DNA from 2 places in the Streptomyces sp. NPDC021096 genome. Region 2 is predicted to be linked to the other one. Evidence: predicted binding sites of a transcription regulator. Region 2 holds the regulator's gene; the other holds the start of a gene.
What was found. Region 2 encodes HrcA, which represses chaperone genes, less so after heat shock. Its sites were predicted from a motif close to TTNGCACTCNGNNNNNCNGAGTGCNAA; they were not measured.

Region 1: a site for HrcA is predicted at 14,865-14,891, ahead of groES (co-chaperone GroES). Genes of this name have one in related genera too.

What each region holds. Positions count from the first base shown of each region.
Region 1 is NZ_JBFADG010000003.1:324,765-342,561, reverse strand. It holds gene AB0G59_RS07905 (pyridoxal-phosphate dependent enzyme) at 1-7, shown strand, start outside; gene AB0G59_RS07900 (MerR family transcriptional regulator) at 71-1,003, shown strand; gene AB0G59_RS07895 (NACHT domain-containing protein) at 1,162-3,663, shown strand; gene AB0G59_RS07890 (NAD(P)H-hydrate dehydratase) at 3,665-5,107, opposite strand; gene alr (alanine racemase) at 5,400-6,575, shown strand; gene AB0G59_RS07880 (alpha/beta hydrolase) at 6,577-7,890, shown strand; gene tsaE (tRNA (adenosine(37)-N6)-threonylcarbamoyltransferase complex ATPase subunit type 1 TsaE) at 7,938-8,471, shown strand; gene AB0G59_RS07870 (hypothetical protein) at 8,671-8,871, shown strand; gene AB0G59_RS07865 (hypothetical protein) at 8,963-9,559, opposite strand; gene tsaB (tRNA (adenosine(37)-N6)-threonylcarbamoyltransferase complex dimerization subunit type 1 TsaB) at 9,804-10,472, shown strand; gene rimI (ribosomal protein S18-alanine N-acetyltransferase) at 10,505-11,002, shown strand; gene tsaD (tRNA (adenosine(37)-N6)-threonylcarbamoyltransferase complex transferase subunit TsaD) at 10,986-12,116, shown strand; gene AB0G59_RS07845 (methyltransferase domain-containing protein) at 12,127-13,320, opposite strand; gene AB0G59_RS07840 (flavoprotein) at 13,371-13,907, shown strand; gene AB0G59_RS07835 (polysaccharide deacetylase family protein) at 13,971-14,828, shown strand; gene groES (co-chaperone GroES) at 15,041-15,349, shown strand; gene groL (chaperonin GroEL) at 15,483-17,111, shown strand; gene AB0G59_RS07820 (ester cyclase) at 17,207-17,797, opposite strand, start outside.
Region 2 is NZ_JBFADG010000022.1:233-5,892, reverse strand. It holds gene AB0G59_RS23200 (16S rRNA (uracil(1498)-N(3))-methyltransferase) at 1-552, opposite strand, end outside; gene AB0G59_RS23195 (nitronate monooxygenase) at 614-1,678, opposite strand; gene dnaJ (molecular chaperone DnaJ) at 1,791-2,930, opposite strand; gene hrcA (heat-inducible transcriptional repressor HrcA) at 2,931-3,947, opposite strand; gene AB0G59_RS23180 (MBL fold metallo-hydrolase) at 4,159-4,902, shown strand; gene AB0G59_RS23175 (DUF3097 domain-containing protein) at 4,943-5,660, shown strand, end outside.

The sequences.
Region 1 (17,797 bases), on a different contig from region 2:
GGCGTGAGAACGCCTCCCCGTGGGGAGTGACGTTGACTCTCCAGCGACGGGAGACTCCACAGTGGCGGACATGGACGACGGCACCCTCCACACCATCGGCGACCTGGCCCGGCTGACCGGACTGCCGGTCAAGACGATCAGGTTCTGGTCCGATGCGGGCGTGGTGCCGCCGACCGACCGCACACCCGCGGGCTACCGGCTCTACGGGCAGGACGCCCCGGCACGCCTGGGCCTGGTGCGCACGCTGCGCGACCTCGGCATCGGCCTCGCCGTCATCCGGCAGGTGCTGGAGCGCGAGGTCACCGTCGCCGAGGTCGCGACCGTGCACGCCGAGGTGCTCCAGGTGCAGATCCGCACACTGCGGCTGCACCGGGCCGTGCTGCGAGCGGTGGCCGGACGCGGGTCCACACCGGAGGAGATCGAAATCGTGCACAAGCTCGTGACGCTCGGCGACCAGGAACGCCGCCGACTGATCAGTGACTTCATCGACAGCGCCTTCGAGGGCCTGGACGTCGACCCCGGCTTCCTCGCCACGCTGCGCGGCGCCATGCCCGAACTGCCCGAGGACCCCTCGCAGGAACAGCTCGACGCCTGGGTGGAGCTGGCGGAACTCGTCCAGGACGACGACTTCCGCGCCGGTATGCGCAAGGCCGCCGCCGACCAGATCCAGGCCGCGGCGGAACTGGGCCGCCCCGACGAGCAGGACAGCCGGCGGCTGGCGGAGCTGCTCATGGAGCGGACCGCCGGCGCGCGCGAGGCCGGTGTCGCGCCGGACTCGGCGGCCGCCCGGCCGGTGATCGACGAACTGGTGGCCGCCTGTGCGCGATTGTCCGGCCGCGAGGACGGCCCGGAGTTCCGCCAGTGGCTGCTGCGACGCATGGAGATCGGCAGTGACTCACGGTACGAGCGGTACTGGCGGCTGCTCTCGGTCATCAACGGCTGGCCCGCACCGAGCATGGGCCCGGCCGTCCAGTGGCTGATCGCCGGGCTGCGCGCCGGCTGAGCACCGGCGGGGGGGCGCCCCACGGCGCCCCCTGTCGCTCCTGGGGTGGTCGTGTGCCGGAACCCCCTGACCTCGGGACTTCGCTGGCGTATCGTCAAGTCCCCTTGGAGGCGACGAGGGAGAGGTCTGTGCACCCGGCGAGGGAACGCATTGCGGCGGTGTTCGGACGGCGCCAGGGGAGCGGCTATCTGCTGGCGCCGAACGTGGTGCTGACCGCCGCCCACGTGGTGGGGGACTGCGACGCCCCCTCGGTGATCGTGCCGGGCGGCACCGGCAGGGTCCGCTGCAAGGTGGTGTGGGCGCGGGACGACAACCGGCGCTGCGACGCCGCGCTGCTCGTCGCCGAGCGCGACGTGGTCACCGCCGGGACGGCCGAGGCGTTCGAGCCGGTCGTCTGGGGGCGCGCCTACGACCTGCGGGTGTGGCCGAACGCCCAGGCCGTCGGCTATCCGCACGCTCAGCGGGACGCGGACGGCGAGCTCGACACCGAGCAGGTCGCCGGCACCCTCAAGCCGGGCAGCAACCTCCTCAGCGGCCGGCACGTGCTCGACTTTGGGTCCGTTGCCCCCGAACCGGCCCGCGGCGGGGGCTCGCCGTGGGCCGGGATGTCCGGGGCCGCCGTGTTCGTGGACGGGCTGCTCGCCGGGGTGGTCTGCGCGGACCCGGGCGGCTGGCGGCACGGCCGGCTGACCGTGACCCCGTCGGCGACCCTGTGGTCGGAGTTCAGCTTCCTCAGCGAATGCCTGATGGCCGGGCACAAGCCCGAGTCGCGTTCGCTGGCCTCGCCGCGGCAGCTCGAGATCGAGGCCTTCGAACGCCGGTTGCGCGACTACATCGTCGAGAAGTCCGGCGAGCTGACCATCATCGGACTGACCCTCTCCGACGGCGAGGGCGAGACGTGGCCGCTCGACGCCGCCTACCTCAGCCTCGAGCTGACCGGCGCGGCCCGCGCCGCCGAGGGCTTCGCGGACGCAGCCCGCCCGGGACCCTCGGCCCGCCGGGCGGAGGAGGCCCTGGCCGGGCACCGGCGGGTCCTGCTGCGGGGCGCCGCCGGCTCGGGCAAGACCACGCTGCTGCAGTGGCTGGCCACGATGACCGCCCGCGGCGACCTGCCCCCGGAGCTGGGCCACTTGAGCGGCTGCATGCCGCTGACCCTGCCGCTGCGGACCCTCATCCGCCGGGGCGAGCTCCCCCAGCCGGAGGAGTTCCTCGCCGCGGCCGCCGGACCGCTGGCCGGGGTGCCCGCCGCCCGCGGATGGGTGACGGGCCGGCTCAACGAAGGCACGGCGCTGCTGCTGATCGACGGCGTCGACGAGGTCCCCGAGGCCGACCGCCGGCGCACCCTGACCTGGGTCAAGGACCTGCTGGCCGCCTATCCCGATGCCCGCTACGTCATCACCACCCGCCCCTCCGCCGTCCGCGAGGGCTGGCTCGCCGACGCCGGCTTCACCGAACTCGAACTCCTCCCCATGAGCCGCGGCGACGTCCTTTCCTTCATCGACCGCTGGCACACGGCGGCCGGCGGGGCGGACAGCGAGCGACTGCGGGCCTTCAGCGAGTCCCTGAGCGCGGCCGTCGTCGCCAAGCGCGACCTCGGCCGGCTGGCCACCAACCCCCTGATGTGCGCCCTGATCTGCGCCCTGAACCGCTCCCGGCGCGGCTATCTGCCGCACGGCCGCATGGAGCTCTACCGCGCGGCGCTGGAACTGCTGCTGATCCGGCGCGACCGCGAGCGCGAGATCGTGGTCGGCCTGGAGGGCCCGGAGCTCGAACAGGCCCAGACGGCCCTCTTACAGAAGATCGCCTACTGGCTGATCCGCAACGGCCGCTCCGAGATCGAGTGGCACAAGGCCGTGGAGATCCTCGACCGGGCCCTGCCCGCCATGCCGGCCGTGGCCGCCAGGGGCACCGCCGAGCAGATCCTGCGCCACCTCGTGGTGCGCAGCGGACTGCTGCGGCAGCCGACGAGCGGGACGCTGGACTTCATCCACCGCACGTTCCAGGACTACCTGGGCGCCCAGGCGGCGGTCGACGACTGGGACTTCGACCTGCTGGTCAACCACGCCCACGACGACCAGTGGGAGGACGTGCTGCGCATGGCGGTGGGCCACGCGCCGCCGCGGGCCCGCGCCGAACTGCTGCGGATGCTGCTGGAGCGCGGCGAGCGCGAGGACGGCAACCGCCACCGGCTGCACCTGCTGGCGGCGGCCTGCCTGGAGCAGGCGACCGAGGTCGACCCGGAGGTGCGCACACGGGTCGAGAAGGCGGCGGCGGAGCTGGTGCCCCCGCGGGACACGGAGTCGGCCAAGGCGCTGGCCGGGGCGGGCCAGATCGTGCTGGACCTGCTCCCCGGCCCCGAGGGGCTCACGGACGAGGTGGCCCACGCCGTCGTCGTGGCCGCCACGGCCGTGGCCGACGACCGGGCCATCCCCTTGCTGGCCCGCTACGCCACGCATCCCTCGCGCCAGGTGCGGGCCCAGCTGGCGTGGGCGTGGGACCGCTTCGACACCGAGCACTACGCGGACGCGGTGATCGGCAAGCTCGCGTACGAGGACGGGCTGGCGTTCGTGGCCAAGAGCAGCGCCCATGAGAGGGCCCTGCAGCGGCTGGGTGGCAGGCCGGAGGTGTGGCTGAGGGGAGAGCGGAAAGAAGGGGACTGAGTCACCCTTCGCAGACGTCCTGCCACACCCCCCGGATCTCGTCGGCGACGCCCAGGGCGGTGATCGGCGCGGCCCCCAGCCGCCGGGCCGCCAGGCCGTGCAGATAGGCCCCCGCGGAGGCCGCGTCCCGCGCCGTGAGGCCCGCCGCCAGCAGGGAACCAGTGAGCCCCGACAGCACGTCGCCGCTGCCGGCCGTGGCCAGCCACGACGTGCCCGTCGGGTTGATCCGCACCGCACGGCCGCCGCACGCCACCAGCGTCGTCGAGCCCTTCAGCAGGGCCGTGACCCCGAACCGCCCGGCCAGGTCCCGTACGGCCGCCAGGCGGGCCGACTCGACCTCCTCGCGCGTCCGGCCCAGCAGGGCGGCGGCCTCGCCCGCGTGCGGGGTCAGGAGCGTGGGGGCCGTCCGGGCGCGCATCGCCTGCGCATCGAGCAGCCGCAGGCCGTCCGCGTCGACGAGCACCGGCACGTCGGAGGCCAGGACGTCCTCCAGCGCCCGCCGCGCCTCCGCTCCGTCGCCCAGGCCCGGGCCGACCACCCAGGACTGCACCCGGCCCGCCTTCGAGGGCGGCCCGGAGGAGACCAGGGTCTCCGGGAAGCGGGCGATCACCGCCTCCGCCGCCGGCCCGGCGTACCGCACCGCGCCCGCGCCCCCGCTCAGGGCACCGGCCACCGCGAGCACCGCCGCGCCCGGATAGCGGGCCGAACCGGCGACGACGCCCACGACGCCCCGGCGGTACTTGTCGCTCTCGGTGCCCGGGCGGGGCAGCACGGCGGCCACGTCCACGTGCTGGAGGGCCTCCACGTCGGGCTCGTCCGGCAGCAGGGGCTCCAGCCCGATGTCGACCAGGCGCAGCGCCCCGGCGTGCTCGCGCGCGGGGTCGATGAGCAGCCCGGGCTTGTACGCGCCGAAGGTGACCGTCGCATCGGCGCGCACCGCCGCGCCCCGCACCTCGCCGGAGTCGGCGTCGACCCCGCTGGGCAGGTCGACGGCGACGACCGGCACCCCGGCCCCGGCGACGGCCCGGACCAGCTCCTCCGCCCCGGGCCGCAGCCCGCCCTTGCCGCCGATGCCGACGATGCCGTCGACCACGAGATGGGCCCGCCGCACCGCCGGCTCCCCGTCCGGGGCGTCGACGACGCGCCCGCCGGCGCCGCGCAGGGCGGACAGCCCGCCGGCGTGGGCGCGCCCGGGCGCCAGCAGGACGGCCGTCACCCCGGCGCCGCGCCGGGCGAGGCGGGCGCCGGCGTACAGCGCGTCGCCCCCGTTGTCGCCGCTGCCGATGAGCAGCACCACGCGCGCGCCGTAGACGCGCCCCAGCAGATCCGCGCAGGCCGCGGCCAGCCCGGCCGCGGCGCGCTGCATGAGCGCGCCCGGGGGCAACACGTCCATGAGCGCCCGCTCGGCGGCCCGGACGGTGGAAACGCTGTACCCAGTCCTCATGGGCCCAGCTTTCCCCAACAAACACGGGGCCGACACCATGGCCGGCCGCCGGTCTGCAGGCTTCGTACGAGCGGAGGGGCCGGGGCGGGGACGGGCCCTGGCAGGGGCGTTGGGGGCACCTCCCAGCGGTAGCTGGGGGAGTTATTTGCGGCCCAATGAGGGAGCGCCCATGGCATTGCCGGGCAAGGGGCCGTAAATAATGCAGCCCCAGAAGGGCTCGTCCCCGACCCGGCCCCGCCCCACGGTCCGACCCCCCGCCCCCGCACCCCCGCGGCCTGAGACACTGGCGGGGATGAGTGAGACACCGATGCGCGCCCGAGCCGTGGTCGACCTGGCCGCCCTGCGGGCCAACGTACGTGCTCTGCGGGCCCGCGCCCCCCGGGCGCAGCTGATGGCCGTAGTGAAGGCCAACGCGTACGGGCACGGGGCGGTGCCCTGCGCGAAAGCGGCCCGGCAGGCCGGAGCGGAGTGGGTCGGTACGGCCACTCCGCAAGAGGCGCTGGCGCTGCGCGCGGCAGGCGACACGGGCCGGCTGATGTGCTGGCTGTGGACGCCCGGCGACCCGTGGCGCGAGGCCGTCGAGGCCGACATCGACGTCTCCGTCAGCGGCCTGTGGGCGCTGGAGGAGCTGACCGGGGCCGTACGGGCCGCCGGCCGCCCGGCCCGCGTCCAGTTGAAGATCGACACCGGCCTCGGCCGCAACGGCTGCCAGCCCGGTGACTGGGAGAAGCTGGTCTCGGCCGCCCGCGACGCCGAGCGGGCCGGCCTGATCAAGGTCACGGGCGTGTGGTCGCACTTCGCCTGCGCCGACGAACCGGGTCACCCGTCCATCCGGGCCCAGATCGAGGTCTTCGAGGACGCGGTCTCCTACGCCGAGCGCCAGGGCCTGACCCCGGAGGTCCGGCACATCGCCAACTCCCCGGCCACCCTCACCCTGCCCGGGACCCACTTCGACCTGGTGCGCACGGGCGTCGCGATGTACGGCATATCGCCCAGCCCCGAGGTCGGCACCCCCGAGGACTTCGGGCTCAGGCCGGTCATGACGCTGTCCGCATCGCTGGCCTCGGTCAAGCGTGTGCCGGGCGGCCATGGGGTCTCTTACGGCCATCTCTACACGACCCCCGGCGAGACCACCCTCGCGCTGGTGCCCGTCGGCTACGCGGACGGCATCCCGCGCGCCGGCTCCGGCACCGGCCCCGTGCTGGTCGGCGGCAAGTGGCGCACGGTGGCGGGCCGCGTCGCCATGGACCAGTTCGTGGTGGACCTCGGTGGGGACACCGCCGAGGTCGGCGACGAAGCGGTGCTCTTCGGCCCGGGTGACCGGGGCGAACCGACCGCGGAGGACTGGGCGCGGGCGACCGGAACCATCGCCTACGAAGTCGTCACCCGCATCTCCGCACGCGTGCCCCGCGTCTATCTCGGAGAGATCAGGGAAGAGGACACCGAGAGCGACGACACGGGGGCGTGAGATGAGCGAGGGCGGCGACAGTACGGGCGCGAGGGCCACGGCGGCCACGGCCGCAGGTGCGGCCACCGCGGCCGCGGCGGTGGCCGGGACCACGACGGCCGCGGGTGCGACCGCGGTCGCGGGAGCCACGGCGGTCGCGGGAGCCACGGCCGCGGCGAGCGCCTGGCGGCGCGGAGCGGGCGTGGCCGGCGTGGCGGGTGCCGCCGTGGGGATCGTCGCCGCCGGAGCCGCGGTCGGGGTGGCCGTGGAGCGGCTGACAGTCGGGCGCGGCATGCGCCGCAAGGCCCGCCTCGCCCTGGACGCCTCCGGCCCGTACGGGACGCTGCGCGGCACGCCCGGCGTCGCGGTCGCCGAGGACGGCACCGAGCTCTACTACGAGGTGGACGAGGTCGAGCGGCCCGAGGGCGGCCGCTCCCGGCTCCCCGGGCGGCGGCCCGCGCCCGCCGTCACCGTCGTCTTCAGCCACGGCTACTGCCTCAGCCAGGACTCCTGGCACTTCCAGCGCGCCGCCCTGCGCGGCACCGTGCGCACCGTCTTCTGGGACCAGCGCAGCCACGGCCGCTCCGGGCGGGCGAAGAGCGGCTCGGAGGCGGTCAGCATCGACCTCCTGGGCCGCGATCTGAAGGCCGTCATCGACGCCGCCGCCCCCGAGGGGCCCCTGGTGCTGGTGGGGCACTCGATGGGCGGCATGACGACCATGGCCCTGGCCGCCCAGTACCCGGAGCTGATCGCCGGGCGCGTCGTCGGCGCGGCCTTCGTGGGCACGTCCTCGGGCAAGCTCTCCGAGGTCACCTACGGGCTCCCGGCCGCCGGCATGAACGTGGTGCGCCGGGCGATCCTGCCGGGTGCGTTCAAGCTGATGGCGGCGCAGACCGAGCTCGTGGAGAAGGGGCGGCGGGCGACCGCGGACCTCTTCGCGGGGATCATCCGGCGCTATTCGTTCGGGTCGAAGGACGTCGACCCGGCCGTCGCCCGGTTCGCCGAGCGGCTGCTGGAGGCGACGCCGGTGGACGTGGTCGCCGCCTTCTATCCGGCGTTCGACGAGCACGACAAGGTGGCGGCGCTGGCCGCCTTCGACCACCTTCCCGTGCTGGTCCTCGCGGGCGAGAAGGACATGATCACGCCGAGCGGGCACAGCGAGGTCATCGCGGCGGCCCTGCCGGACGCCGAGCTGGTCGTCGTCCCCGGCGCGGGCCACATGGTGATGCTGGAGCAGCCGGCGACGGTCGGTACGCACCTGGCCGCCCTGCTGGCGGCGGCCGGCGCGGCCGGGGTCCGGCAGGGGCGTGCGGCCGGAGCGCAACCGGGCGGCTGAGCCCCGCACCGCCGCCCGGGCCCCGTGGCCCCGTACCATCGGCGGATATGAACGTCCCGCACGACACCTCCGCCACCCCGGCGGCCCCGGCCGCGCAGCTCACCGTCAAGTCCGCCGAGGACATGCGCGAGTTGGGCCGCAGGCTGGCCGGGCTGCTGCGCCCCGGCGACCTGGTCCTGCTCTCGGGCGAGCTGGGCGCCGGCAAGACGACGATGACCCGGGGACTGGGCGAGGGCCTCGGCGTCCGCGGCGCCGTGACCTCCCCGACCTTCGTCATCGCCCGGGTGCACCCGCCGCTGGGCGACGGCCCGGCCCTGGTCCACGTCGACGCCTACCGCCTCTCCGGCGGGCTGGACGAGATGGAGGATTTGGACCTCGACGTCTCGCTGCCGGAGTCCGTGATCGTCGTGGAGTGGGGCGACGGCAAGGTCGAGGAGCTGTCGGACGACCGGCTGCGGGTCGTCATCGAGCGGGCCGTCGGTCTGGACGCCCCGGCCGACGACGCCGACGACGTCCGCAGCGTCACCGTGACGGGCGTGGGCGAGCGCTGGGCGGACGTCGACCTCACCGCACTGGGCTGAGCCGCACTGGGCTGAGCCGCGCGGGGACAGCCGGGCGTCGGGGCCCGGCCGGCCGCTGTGTATGCGGCAAGCCGTGTATTCCGACAAGCCGTCGGCAAGATGTTGCGCGCGCGGCTCCGGGCGTGGTCACATGGAGAGCGGAGAGTCGGTTAGGGCTGCCTAACTTCTCCGCTGGTCCGAGCTGCCCCAGGAGGCATTCATGTCGGCCCGAGAGCCCGCTGCCCCCATGGCGAACCGCTTTGAGGAGCGGTCCCCGTCGATGCGCGACCTCCTCGCGGCCTGCGCCGCGGCCGACGCCGTCTCCACACCGCCCACGGCGCCCGAGGCGTCGGGCCCCGCCGCCGCGGCGCCGGAAGGCGGCCCGGAGACGGGCGAGCGGGATCAGCGAGAAGCAGCCTGAGGCGTCGCCTTCCGGCGTTAGCCCGGACGGGTGACGCGGCGCGGCCGTGGTCGTGGGCCGGGCGGCGTCACGGAGCTGGCGAGCCGACGGGCTACGGAACGACGACGACCTTCGTGTGGTTCACCGCGAACTCCCACATCGCCTGGCCGTCCGCCGGGGTCTCGCGGATGCCGCCGGTCTTCGCCCCCGGCGCCGGCTTCGGCGAGGAGCCGTCGACGGCCGCGCTGAAGCCGAAGACGACGCCCGCCGCGTTCCGGTGGAAGCGCACCACGTGCTCGATCGGGGTCCCGTCGGAACCGGTCACGTTCGCGTCCCGCGAGGTCACCGCGTACGTCCCAGGCGGCGGATTCACGGCGCTGGGCGCCACCTCGAAGGTCCGGGTGGCCTTGTCGTCGGAGCCGACCAGCCACACCCGCTTCTGCGCGAGCGCGTAGACGACCCGCAGGCCCGAGCCCGAGTTCGCCGGGACGGGGTTCGCGGCGCCCTGGTCCTGGCCGGCGTCCGCCTTGCCCTTGTCCGAGGCGTCCTGGCCCTGGTCCTTCGCCTTGCCGGAGGAGTCCTTGCCCGCCGCGTGCGCGCTCGCGGGGCGGTCGGGCGCGGCCTCCGCCTGGACGGCCAGGAAGCCGACTCCGGCCAGTGCCGCCGCGGTGAGCGCGGCCACGATGACCCCCGAGCTGCTGCGTGCCACGCTGCGCACCCTTTCGTCCTGCCGTACGGCTTGTCCCGCGTACGACGTCGTTCCGGCGTACGGCCTCGTTCCGCTCCCGGCGGTACCCGCCGGGTTCTCGCCGGTCACAGGCACCACTCATACGGCGCAGAGGGCTCGTACGGCTTTGCGGCTGACCGTAGCACCCGGCCCGTGACCCCGCCGCGCCCCCGGCGGCGGCCGATCCGCGCACCGGACGCCCCACGGCGCGCCGTAGGCTTGTCGTGTGCTGCTGCTCGCTCTGGATACCGCCACCCCCGCTGTCACCGTCGCCCTCTACGACGGCGAGTCCGTCGTCGCCGAGTCGAGTCAGGTGGACGCCCGCCGGCACGGCGAGCTGCTGCTGCCCGCCGTGGACCGGGTGCTCGGCGAGGCGGGCCGCAAGCTTGACGCCGTGACCGGCATCGTCGTGGGCGTCGGCCCCGGCCCCTACACCGGCCTGCGCGTCGGCATCGTCACGGCCGCCACCTTCGCCGCCGCGCTGGACGTCCCCGTCCACAGCCTGTGCACGCTCGACGGCATCGCCTACGCGGCCGGGCAGGCGGGCCTGGAGGGCGAGTTCGTCGTGGCGACGGACGCCCGCCGCAAGGAGGTCTACTGGGCGCGGTACGCCGACGCCCGCACCCGCCTCACCGAACCCGCCGTGGACCGCCCGGCCGAGCTCGCCGAGCGCGTCGCCGGCCTCACGGCCGTCGGCGCGGGCGCCGTCCTCTACCCGGACGCCTTCACGGACGTACGGGCCGATCTGCCGCAGCACCAGTCGGCGGGCGCGCTGGCGGCCCTGGCCGCCGAGAAGCTGCGCACCGGCGGGGAGTTCCTGCCGGGCCAGCCGCTGTACCTGCGCCGCCCGGACGCACAGGTGCCGGCCAACTACAAGGTGGTCACACCGCAGTGAGCGAGTCGACCGCGACCGTGCGCATCCGCGAGATGCGCTGGTGGGACATCGCACCGGTGCTGGAGCTGGAGCGCGAGCTCTTCCCGCACGACGCGTGGTCCAAGGGGCTCTTCTGGTCCGAGCTGGCCCACGCCCGGGGCGCCAACGCCAACCGGCGCTACGTGGTGGCGGAGGACCTGCCGGCCGCCGGGGGAGCGCCGCGCATCATCGGCTACGCCGGGCTCGCGGCCATCGACGGCACCGGCGACGTCCAGACCATCGCCGTGGACCGGGACCACTGGAGCACGGGCCTGGGCGCCCGCCTGCTGTCCGAACTGCTGACGACCGCGACCGCCTTCGAGTGCCACGAGGTGCTGCTCGAGGTGCGCGTCGACAACACCCGCGCCCAGCGCCTGTACGAGCGCTTCGGCTTCGAGCCCGTAGGCGTCCGCCGCGGCTACTACCAGCCCGGCAACATCGACGCGCTCGTGATGCGCCTGACCGATCCGACCTCCGCAGTGCAAGGAATGACCCATGGCTCGCAAGGCTGACGAACCCCTCGTCCTCGGCATCGAAACCTCGTGCGACGAGACGGGCGTCGGCATCGTCCGCGGCCACACGCTCCTCGCCGACGCGGTCGCCTCCAGCGTCGACGAGCACGCCCGCTTCGGCGGCGTGGTCCCCGAGGTCGCGAGCCGGGCGCACCTGGAGGCCATGGTCCCGACGATCCAGCGCGCCCTGAAGGAGGCCGGGGTGAGCGCGAAGGACCTCGACGGCATCGCGGTCACGGCCGGCCCCGGCCTCGCGGGCGCCCTGCTCGTCGGCGTCTCGGCGGCCAAGGCCTATGCCTACGCCCTGGGCAAGCCGCTCTACGGCGTCAACCACCTGGCCTCGCACATCTGCGTCGACCAGCTGGAGCACGGCGCCCTGCCGGAGCCCACGATGGCCCTGCTGGTCAGCGGCGGCCACTCGTCGCTGCTGCTGGCCCCCGACATCACCGCGGACGTCCGCCCGCTCGGCTCCACCATCGACGACGCGGCGGGCGAGGCCTTCGACAAGATCGCCCGCGTGCTCCAGCTCGGCTTCCCCGGCGGCCCGGTCATCGACCGCTACGCCCGCGAGGGCGACCCGGAGGCCATCCGCTTCCCGCGCGGCCTGACCGGCCCCCGCGACCCGATATACGACTTCTCCTTCTCCGGCCTGAAGACCGCCGTGGCCCGCTGGATCGAGGCCAAGCGGGCGGCCGGCGAGAACGTCCCGGTGGCGGACGTGGCCGCCTCCTTCCAGGAGGCGGTGGTGGACGTGCTGACCCGCAAGGCCGTCCGCGCGTGCAAGGACCACGGCGTCGATCACCTGATGATCGGCGGCGGGGTCGCGGCCAACACCCGCCTGCGGGCCATGGCCGAGCGCCGCTGCGAGGACGCGGGCATCACGCTGCGCGTGCCGCGCCCGAAGCTGTGCACGGACAACGGCGCGATGGTGGCGGCGCTGGGCGCGGAGATGGTGGCCCGGGGGCGTGCGGCGTCGTCGTGGGACCTGTCGGCGGACTCGTCGCTTCCGGTGACGGAGCCGCATGTGCCGGGCCACGACCATGACCACGGGCACGGCCACTCCCATGACCACGACCATTTCCACGAGCTGAGCAAGGACAACCTCTACTCGTAACTCGTAACCCTCACCCGGTGGGCCGCGCCGGCCGTCCCAACAGCATGGCCGGCGCGCCCGCCACCCGCGTCAGCACGATGACGCTCGTGTTCGGCCCCGCGAGCTTGAGCTTCTTCCGCAGCTCCTCCGGCTCCACCGCCGATCCCCGCTTCTTGATGACGGCGACCCCGATCCCGCGCTCCCGCACGATCGCCTTCAGCTTCTTCAGGTTGAACGGCAGCACGTCCGTGATCTCGTACGCCGCCGCGTGATCCGTCGCGCGCAGCTCGTCGCTCGTCACGTACGCGATCGTCTCGTCGATCAGCCCGCCGTCGAGCTCCTCGGCGACCTCCGCCACCAGGTGCGCCCGGATCACCGCGCCGTCCGGCTCGTACAGATAGCGCCCCACGGGCCGCACCGCCGGGTCCGGCAGGCCCCGCCCCACCAGCGACGCACCGCCCGGCAGCAGCGTCGCCCGCCGGGTGCCCGGCCCCGTGCCGAACCACAGCACGGCCTCCTTCACGTCGCCCCCGTCCGAGATCCACTCGGCCTCGGCGTCGTCGGGGACCGCCTCGTGGGGCACGCCCGGGGCGATCTTGAGGGCGGCGCGGGGGGCCGAGCGGGCCGCCTCGATCGCCCAGGACAGCGGCGGCGAGTACGCCTCCGGGTCGAAGATGCGGCCCCGGCCGCCGCGCCGGGCCGGGTCGACGAAGACGGCGTCGTACGCGGAGGTGTCGACGTCCGTGACATCGGCGCAGCGCACCTCGATGAGGTCGGCCAGGCCCAGCGCCTCGGCGTTGGCACGGGCGACCTCGCAGGTCAGCGGGTCGCGGTCGACGGCCAGCACCGAGATGCCGGCCCGGGCCAGCGCGATGGCGTCGCCGCCGTTGCCGCAGCAGAGGTCGGCGAGGCTGCGTACGCCGAGGGCCTCGAAGCGCCGGGCGCGGTGGAGTGCGACAGAGGCGCGCGTGGCCTGCTCCACGCCGTTCGGCGTGAAGAACATGCGGTAGGCGTCCTCCGCGCCGAACTTCGCCACCGCGCGCTGGCGCAGCCGCGCCTGCCCGAGCGCCGCCGAGACCAGCTCCGCGGGGTGCTCGCGGCGCAGCCGGGTCGCCGTGGCGAGCTCCTGGGAGGGGTCGTAGTCGCGCAGCCCGTCGAGGAGGGCGCGGCCCTCGTCGGTGAGGAGGGCGGCGAAGGCGTCGAGGGGGGTGATCGGTGCGGGCACGTGTCTCATTCTCTCTTGCGGGCCGGTGCCCCACGCGGTGGACTGCCCTGGTGACGACGACCGCGAAGCGCACCCTGTACCTGGTCTGCTGCGCCGCCGCGCCGGCCGTCCGGGCCGCCGACGGAGTCCGTGCCGCCCAGGCCGCCGGGTGGGACGTGTGCCTGATCCTCACCCCGTACGCCCACCGCTGGCTGGAAGCGGACGTCCCCGCCCTGGCCGCGCTGACGGGCCACCCCGTACGGCACGAGTACAAGCTGCCCGGGGAGCCCGACGTGCTGCCCCCGCCGGACGCGATCCTGGTCGCGCCCGCCACCTTCAACACGATCGGCAAATGGGCCGCCGGCATCTCCGACACCCTGGCGCTCGGCCTGATCACCGAGGCGATCGGCCTCGGGCTGCCCCAGGTCGCCCTGCCGCACCTGGGCGCCGCGCAGGCCGCGCACCCCGCCTTCCCCCGGAGCGTGGCGTTCCTGCGTGCGGCGGGCGTGACCGTCCTGCTGGGAAAGGACGGCTACGACCCCGCGCGGGGCGACAGCGTGGAGTCGTATCCGTGGGCCGCGGCGGTGGCGGCGCTGCCCGCGCCCTGAGGCCCGTACGGGGCGCACCCCGCGCCCGCGCGCTCATCGAACGCATGCACAACAATCGTCCGCGTGAGCCCGTCTGTTTCCGGCCGCCTCCGCGCCGCCGCCCTCGCCTCCGCCGCCATGCTGCTGACCGGAGTTCTCGCCGGGTGCTCCGGCTCGTCCTCCGACGCCCCGAAGGCCTCGCAGAAGCCCGGCCGGTCCGGCACGGCCGCGCCCTCCGCCTCCGCCGCGCCCGACGACGCGTACCGCCGCTGGGGACTGGACAAGCCGCTCGCCGCACCGCCCGCGCCCCCCGCCGCGAAGCTGCTCCAGGACGCCGGGACGGGCGCGGCGCCCAAGGTCGTACGGCGGATACCGACCCAGGACAAGGTCGTCTTCGTGACCATCGACGACGGGGCCGAGAAGGATCCCCAGTTCCTGAAGATGGCCGAGGAGCTGAAGCTGCCGTTCACGATGTTCCTGACGGACAGCATCTCCCGCGCGGGCAGCGGCTACGGCTACTTCGACCGGCTGCGCGCCCTCGGCAACGGCGTCGACAACCACACCCTGACCCACCCCAATCTGCGCACCCTGTCCGCCGACGCCCAGCGGCGCGAGATATGCGGACAGCAGGACGCCCTGGAGAAGCGTTTCGGCACCCGGCCCGCGCTCTTCCGGCCGCCCTACGGCAACTACAACGACGCCACCCTCGCCGCGGCGGGGTCCTGCGGGGTGCGGGCCCTCGTGCTGTGGGAGGTGACGATGCAGATCAACGACATGCGCTACGCCCAGAGCGACAAGCTGCGCCCCGGCGACATCGTCCTCGCCCACTTCCGCGGGCCGCAGGAGCTCAAGGGCACCTCGATGACCAGGATGGTCACCAACATGCTGCGCAGCATCCAGGCCCAGGGGTACACGGTCGCGCGACTGGAGGACTACCTCTGACCCGGCGGGGGTAGGCACGGTGCGCCGCGCGATGAATTGGCACTCCGCTTGACCGAGTGCTAACCGCGTCATAGTCTCGGCTCCGTTGGCACTCTCCACCGGTGAGTGCCAAACACGGCGACGGGCAGATCCGGCACCCGCGACGACGGATCCACCAGGTCGCCACCTCAGACAGTTAACCCCGTGAGATCTCCGAAGGGGGAGGTCGGATCGTGACGACCGCCAGCTCCAAGGTTGCCATCAAGCCGCTCGAGGACCGCATCGTGGTCCAGCCGCTCGACGCCGAGCAGACCACGGCCTCCGGCCTGGTCATCCCGGACACCGCCAAGGAGAAGCCCCAGGAGGGCGTCGTCCTGGCCGTGGGCCCGGGCCGTTTCGAGGACGGCAAGCGCGTCGAGCTCGACGTGCAGGTCGGTGACGTCGTGCTCTACAGCAAGTACGGCGGCACCGAGGTGAAGTACAACGGCGAGGAGTACCTCGTCCTCTCGGCTCGCGACGTCCTCGCGATCGTCGAGAAGTAATTCACCCCAGGCTTTCGAGCCCGAGGCTTTCGAGCTTTCGAAGCTTTTGATCTGCGCCCCTGGTTCCCGTGCCTGCTAGCCGGGCGCCCGGGGCGCAGTTCGTTTGAGAGATACGGCGAAGGATACGTAACCCATGGCCAAGACCCTGAAGTTCGACGAGGACGCCCGTCGCGCCCTTGAGCGCGGCGTCAACAAGCTCGCCGACACCGTGAAGGTGACGATCGGTCCCAAGGGCCGCAACGTCGTCATCGACAAGAAGTTCGGCGCCCCCACCATCACCAACGACGGTGTGACCATCGCGCGCGAGGTCGAGCTCGACGACCCGTACGAGAACCTGGGCGCCCAGCTCGTCAAGGAGGTGGCGACCAAGACCAACGACATCGCGGGTGACGGCACCACCACCGCGACCGTGCTGGCCCAGGCGCTGGTCCGCGAGGGTCTGCGCAACGTCGCCGCCGGCGCCTCCCCGGCCTCCCTGAAGAAGGGCATCGACGCCGCGGTCAAGGCCATCTCCGACGACCTGCTGGCGACCGCCCGCCCGATCGCCGACAAGGCCGACATCGCCGCCGTCGCCGCGCTCTCCGCGCAGGACAAGCAGGTCGGCGAGCTCATCGCCGAGGCGATGGACAAGGTCGGCAAGGACGGCGTCATCACCGTCGAGGAGTCCAACACCTTCGGCCTGGAGCTCGACTTCACCGAGGGCATGGCCTTCGACAAGGGTTACCTCTCGCCGTACATGGTCACCGACCAGGAGCGTATGGAGGCCGTCCTCGACGACCCGTACATCCTGATCCACCAGGGCAAGATCGCCTCGATCCAGGACCTGCTGCCCCTGCTGGAGAAGATCATCCAGGGCGGTGGCTCCAAGCCGCTGCTGATCATCGCCGAGGACGTCGAGGGCGAGGCGCTCTCCACCCTCGTCGTCAACAAGATCCGCGGCACGTTCAACGCCGTGGCCGTCAAGGCCCCCGGCTTCGGCGACCGCCGCAAGGCGATGCTCGGCGACATGGCCACCCTCACCGGTGCCACCGTCATCGCCGAGGAGGTCGGCCTCAAGCTCGACCAGGCCGGTCTGGACGTGCTGGGCTCCGCCCGCCGCGTGACGATCACCAAGGACGACACCACCATCGTCGACGGTGGCGGCAACCACGAGGACGTCGTCGGCCGCGTCGCCCAGATCAAGGCCGAGATCGAGTCCACCGACTCGGACTGGGACCGCGAGAAGCTCCAGGAGCGCCTCGCCAAGCTCGCCGGTGGCGTCTGCGTCATCCGCGTGGGTGCGGCCACCGAGGTCGAGCTCAAGGAGAAGAAGCACCGTCTGGAGGACGCCATCTCCGCGACCCGCGCCGCGGTCGAGGAGGGCATCGTCTCCGGTGGTGGCTCCGCTCTCGTCCACGCCGCCAAGGTGCTGGAGGGCGGCCTGGGCAAGTCCGGCGACGAGGCCACCGGTGTCGCGGTCGTCCGCCGCGCCGTCGTCGAGCCGCTGCGCTGGATCGCCGAGAACGCCGGCCTCGAGGGCTACGTCATCACCTCGAAGGTCGCCGAGCTCGACAAGGGCCAGGGCTTCAACGCCGCGACCGGCGAGTACGGCGACCTGGTGAAGGCCGGCGTCATCGACCCGGTCAAGGTCACCCGCTCCGCCCTGGAGAACGCCGCGTCCATCGCCTCCCTGCTGCTCACGACCGAGACCCTGGTCGTCGAGAAGAAGGAAGAGGAGTCCGCCGAGGCCGGTCACGGCCACGGTCACGGCCACGCGCACTGACGCACCCCGTACGACGGCCCGGCCCGGTCTCCCCGCGAGGGGAGACCGGGCCGCGGCCGTTCAGGGCTCCGGCCACGGACCCGCCGTGGATTCCGCTACGCGTCCACCGCGCCCAGCTGGCGCAGCAGCCCCAGCAGGTCCTCGTTCCACCAGCCCTCGCAGATCTTCCCGTCCTCGAAGCGCCAGACCGTCGTGCCCTTCATCGAGACCTCCTGGCCCGTCGGCTGCAGGCCCATGAAGTCGCCCTGATGGACGCCCCGCCAGGTCCACAGGACGCAGACCTGGTCGCCCTCGGCCAGCACGCTCTCGAGGGTGAAGGTGAAGTCGAAGGCGGCGCGCCAGCCGGTGACGTCCTGCTTGATGACGTCGGAACCGACCGTGGTCTCCTCCGCCTTGGCGATGTCGTGGTCGCGGTAGTCGGCGGTGAAGAGCTCGTCGACGAGGTCCAGATCGCCGCCCACCGCCACCTCTTCGTAGAAGCGGCGGACCGTCGCCTTGTTCAGCTGCTCGTCGCGGACCACGTCCAGGTCGGTGAAGGACGGCATCCCGTCGCAGAGCGCGACCATCTCCTCGAAGATCCTGTTGGTCTCCGGGAGGTTCGAGTTCTCCATCGCCTTGGCGTAGGAGGGGAACTCGATGATCTCCACATAGTGCTCGTCGTCCGTGTGGTCGCGGCCGACGATCGA
Region 2 (5,660 bases):
GAGGGGGGTGCTGCCCTCCTCGTGGAGGACCGCGGCGAAGGCCGCGCCAGAGAGGAGGTCGGCGACCTGGCGGGTCGTCATGAGGTCGGCCACGGAGGGGAAGCGGAGGCGGCGGGACTGCTTGCCGGCCTCGCGGGCGGTCGCGCGCCACTTGCCGAGGGACTTCAGGCCCCGGTCGCCCTTCCACTGCGTCACACAGCGGGAGGCCGCCCACGGCACGATCGCGTCGACGCCGGTCTCCGTCATCGTCTCGACCGCCAGCTCGCCGCGGTCGCCCTTCGGCAGGGCCTGGACGACCGTGATGCGCGGCTGCGGTTCGGGCTCGGAACGGACGGAGGTGACCGAGACGTCGAGGTGGTCCTTGCCCTCCACCGCGGCCACGATGCCATGGGCGCCCGTGCCGTGCCCGTCCGTCAGGACGATCTCCTCGCCCACCCGCAGCCGGCGGACGGAGACCGCGTGCCGGCCCTCGGGCCCGTCGAGGGGGAAGACGGTGCCGGGGAAGACACCGGTGAGGGCGTCCTCTTCGACCAGGAAGACCGGCGCTGTCATGACGTACTCGCTCTCTCGCTGCAATGACTCGGCGGTCCCGGCAATCGGACCGCCCGGTGGTTCAGTGGCTCGACGTCGCCCGGGCCGCGGCCAGTTCGGCCGCCAGCACGCCCACCAGCTCCGCCGCCGGGAGCTTCCGCGCCAGGCGGTGGCCCTGACCGGCCCACAGGGCCATGGCCTGCGGGTCGCCGGCCGCCGCGGAGGCCTTGCGCAGGCCGGACGTCATGTGGTGGATCTGGGGGTACGCGGCCGGGGCGTACGGGCCGTGCTCCCGGATGAAACGGTTCACCAGGCCCCTGGCCGGACGGCCCGAGAAGGCCCGGGTCAGTTCGGTCCGTACGTAGCGGGGATCGGTGAGGGCCTGCTTGTGCAGGGCGTGCGCGCCGGATTCCGGGCAGGGCAGGAACGCCGTGCCGAGCTGCGCCGCGCAGGCACCCGCGGCGAGGACGGCGGCTATCTGCGCCCCGCGCATCAGCCCGCCCGCCGCGACGACCGGCAGCGGCACGCTCTCGCGGACCTCGGCCAGGAGCGCCAGCAGGCCCAATCCCGCACCCGCGCCGTCCATGTGCGGATCGTCGCGGTGCGTGCCCTGGTGGCCACCGGCCTCGACGCCCTGGACGCACACCGCGTCCGCGCCCGCCTCCGCCGCGGCCTGCGCCTCGGCGACGGACGTCACCGTCACGACGGTCACCGTGCCGGCCCGGGCCAGCGCGTCCACCGCCGTACGGGCGGGACACCCGAAAGTGAAGGAGACGACCGGTACCGGGTCGTCGAGGAGGATGGCGAGCTTGGCGTCGTACGCGTCGTCACAGGCCTGGTCCGTCTCCCCCAGCGGGGTCCGGTACCAGGCGGCCTCGCCCGCGAGCTGCTCGGCGTAGACCTCCACGGCCGCCGGATCGGCGGCGGGCGGCTGCGGCATGAACAGGTTCACTCCGAACGGCCGGGCCGTCCGGGCACGGAGCTGCTTGATCTCCTCGTACATGGCCGCCGGCGTCTTGTACCCCGCGGCCAGGAAGCCCAGGCCACCGGCGTCGGAGACGGCCGCGGCGAGCGAGGGGCAGGATCCGCCGCCCGCCATGGGGGCTTGCACGATCGGGTGCTCGAACAGTCCGGTGAACGGAGCCATGAGCACATCGTGTCACAAGCCCACCGGACCACCGGTGAGGCCGAACGCGAACGCCGGGCGGGCCGGAGGAATCCGGCCCGCCCGGCGTTCGGGAACGTCATCGCCCACGCGGCTAACGCCCGTTGAACGCGTCCTTCAGCCGCGAGAACAGCCCCTGCTGCCCCGGCTTGAACTCGCCCATCGGGCGCTCCTCGCCGCGGATCTTCGCCAGCTGGCGCAGCAGATCCTCCTGCTGCGGGTCCAGCTTCGACGGGGTGGTCACCTCGACGTGCACGATGAGGTCGCCACGGCCGCCGCCGCGCAGGTGCGTGACGCCGCGCTGGTGCAGCGGGATCGACTGACCGGACTGCGTGCCCGGGCGGATGTCGATCTCCTCGACGCCGTCGAGCGTCTCCAGCGGCACCTTCGTGCCGAGGGCGGCGGCGGTCATCGGGATGGTGACCGTGCAGTGCAGGTCGTCGCCGCGGCGCTGGAAGACCGGGTGCGGGGTCTCGTGGATCTCCACGTAGAGGTCGCCGGCGGGGCCGCCGCCGGGGCCGACCTCGCCCTCGCCCGCGAGCTGGATGCGGGTGCCGTTGTCGACACCGGCGGGGATCTTCACGGTCAGGGTCCGCCGCGACCGGACGCGGCCGTCGCCGGCGCACTCCGGGCACGGAGTCGGCACCACGGTGCCGAAGCCCTGGCACTGCGGGCAGGGGCGGGAGGTCATGACCTGGCCCAGGAAGGACCGGGTGACCTGCGAGACCTCGCCACGGCCGCGGCACATGTCACAGGTCTGCGCGGACGTACCCGGAGCCGCGCCCTCGCCGCTGCAGGTCGTACAGACGACGGCCGTGTCGACCTGGATTTCCTTGGTCGTGCCGAAGGTCGCCTCGTTCAGGGTGACTTCGAGCCGGATCATGGCGTCCTGGCCGCGGCGCGTGCGCGAGCGCGGACCGCGCTGCGAGGCCTGGCCGAAGAAGGCGTCCATGATGTCGGAGAAGTTGCCGAAGCCGGCGCCGAAGCCACCGGCGCCCGCACCCGCGCCGCCCGAGGCGGACAGGGGGTCGCCACCGAGGTCGTAGACCTGCTTCTTCTGCGGGTCCGAGAGCACCTCGTAAGCGGCGTTGATCTCCTTGAACCGCTCCTGCGTCTTCGGGTCCGGGTTGACGTCCGGGTGCAGCTCGCGCGCGAGACGGCGGAAGGCCTTCTTGATCTCGTCCTGCGAGGCATCACGCCGTACGCCCAGGACCGCGTAGTAGTCCGTGGCCACTTACGACTCCGCCAGGATCTGTCCGACGTAACGTGCCACTGCGCGTACCGCTCCCATCGTTCCGGGGTAGTCCATGCGGGTCGGTCCGACCACGCCGAGTTTGGCGACCGCCTCGTCGCCCGAACCGTAGCCGACCGCGACGACGGATGTGGAGTTCAGTCCCTCGTGGGCGATCTCGTGACCGATGCGCACGGTCATCTCCGAGTCCTTCGCCTCGCCGAGCAGCTTCAGCAGCACGACCTGCTCCTCCAACGCCTCCAGCACGGGCCGGATCGTCAGCGGGAAGTCATGACCGAAACGAGTGAGATTGGCGGTACCGCCGATCATCAACCGCTCCTCGGTCTCCTCGACCAGCGTGTCGAGCAGGGTGGCGAGAACCGTAGAAACGGTTCCGCGATCGTCCTGCTCGAAGGAGTCGGGGAGGTCCTGCACCAGCTTCGGCACATCGGCGAAGCGACGGCCCACGACACGGCTGTTCAGCCGCGCCCGCAGATCCGCCAGCGAGGTCTCGCCGAACGGCGCCGGACAGTCGACCATCCGCTGCTCGACCCGGCCGGTGTCCGTGATCAGCACGAGCATCAGGCGGGCCGGGGCCAGCGCGAGCAGCTCCACGTGGCGCACGGTCGAACGGGTCAGCGAGGGGTACTGCACCACCGCGACCTGACGGGTCAGCTGCGCCAGCAGCCGCACCGTACGGGCCACCACGTCGTCCAGGTCGACGGCGCCGTCCAGGAAGTTCTGGATGGCACGCCGCTCCGGCGTCGACAGGGGCTTGACGCCCGCGAGCTTGTCGACGAAGAGGCGGTAGCCCTTGTCGGTCGGGATACGGCCGGCGCTCGTGTGGGGCTGGGCGATGAAGCCCTCTTCCTCCAGCGCGGCCATGTCGTTGCGCACCGTGGCCGGGGAGACGCCCAGCCGGTGCCGCTCGGTGAGGGCCTTGGAGCCGACCGGCTCCTCGGTGCCCACGTAGTCCTGAACGATGGCGCGCAATACTTCGAGCCTGCGTTCGCTCAGCATCGCGCGCACCTCCAGTCAGTGGTCCAGCCGTCTTACGGTCCTGCGGGGTCTCACAGGGTCTTCACCCTTGGCACTCAATGGTCACGAGTGCCAGAACCCTTCAGCCAGTGTACGGCCGGGCCCCACGGCCAGGGCAAGGGCCGTCCCCGCCGCGAGCCTCCGGCGCCCCTCCGGGCAGGCAACGGTACCGCTCTGCGGCTAGCGTCGCGGTATGGAGAATCACGGGGACTCCCCCGCCGCGGGGGCGCGCTGGGAGCGGCTCGCGCCGGGTGTCGTACGCCGCAGGCTGCCGGGCTGGGACGCGACGGTGGGCGCGATCGCGGGCACCACGGGCGTCCTGGTCGTCGACACGGGCTCCTCCCTGCACGAGGGGGTGGAGATCCGCCGCGAGCTGCAGGACCTCTTCGCGCTGCCCGTGACGCACATCGCACTCACCCACCCGCACTTCGACCACGTGCTGGGCACCGCCGCCTTCGCGGGCGTGCAGGTGTACGGGGCGGTGGGCGTCGCCGAGCTGCTGCTGCGCGAGCGCGACGAGCTGCGGTGGGACGCGGTACGGCACGGGGTGGAGCCCGACGTCGCCGCGGAGGCCGTCGAGCTGCTCGTACGCCCCCACCACCCGGTCTCCGGCGAGCTGACGGTCGACCTGGGCGGCGGGCGGCGGGTGCTGCTCGCGAACGTCGGGCCGGGGCACACGGCGCACGACCTCGCCGTGCTCGTCGCGGGCACGGGCGGGGCGCCGGAGGTCGTCTTCTGCGGCGACCTCGTCGAGGAGTCCGGCGAACCGCAGGCCGGCCCGGACGCCCTGCCGCACGCCTGGCCGGGCGCCCTCGACCGGCTGCTCGCCCTGGGCGGCGACGACGCGCTGTACGTGCCGGGGCACGGCGCGGTGGTGGACGCCGCCTTCGTGCGCGCGCAACGCGACGCGCTGGCGGGGCGCTTCGGCGTGTCGTGAACGGTGAACCGGATCACCGTCGTGATCCACAATGGCCCGCATGCGCAGCAGCAGACAGTACGGCCCCGATCTGACTCCCCCGTGGAAGCGGAACACGCCCGCTCCCGAGGTGCCGGCCGAAGTGGACCTCGTGGTGGAGGAGGTCACGACGGGCTTCTGCGGCGCCGTGATCCGCTGCGAGAAGACGGCCCAGGGCCCGACGGTCACGCTCGAGGACCGCTTCGGCAAGCACCGCGTCTTCCCCATGGAGCCCCGCGGCTTCCTCCTGGAGGGGCGCGTCGTCACCCTCGTACGCCCGACCCCCACCTCCCGCGCCCCGCAGGCCCCCGCTCGCACGGCCTCCGGGTCCATCGCCGTCCCCGGAGCGCGGGCGCGCGTGGCACGCGCCGGGCGCATCTACGTCGAGGGGCGCCACGACGCGGAGCTCGTGGAACGCGTCTGGGGCGACGACCTGCGCATCGAGGGCGTCGTCGTGGAGTACCTCGAGGGCATCGACGACCTGCCGGCCATCGTCTCGTCCTTCGCCCCCGGCCCGGACGCCCGCCTGGGCGTGCTGGTCGACCACCTCGTCCCGGGCTCGAAGGAGTCCCGCATCGCCGCCGAGGTCACCGGTGACCACGTGCTGGTGGTGGGCCACCCCTACATCGACGTCTGGGAGGCCGTGAAACCGTCCTCCGTGGGCATCCCGTCCTGGCCGCGGGTGCCGCGGGGCCAGGACTGGAAGACGGGCGTCTGCCGGGGGCTGGGCTGGCCGGAGA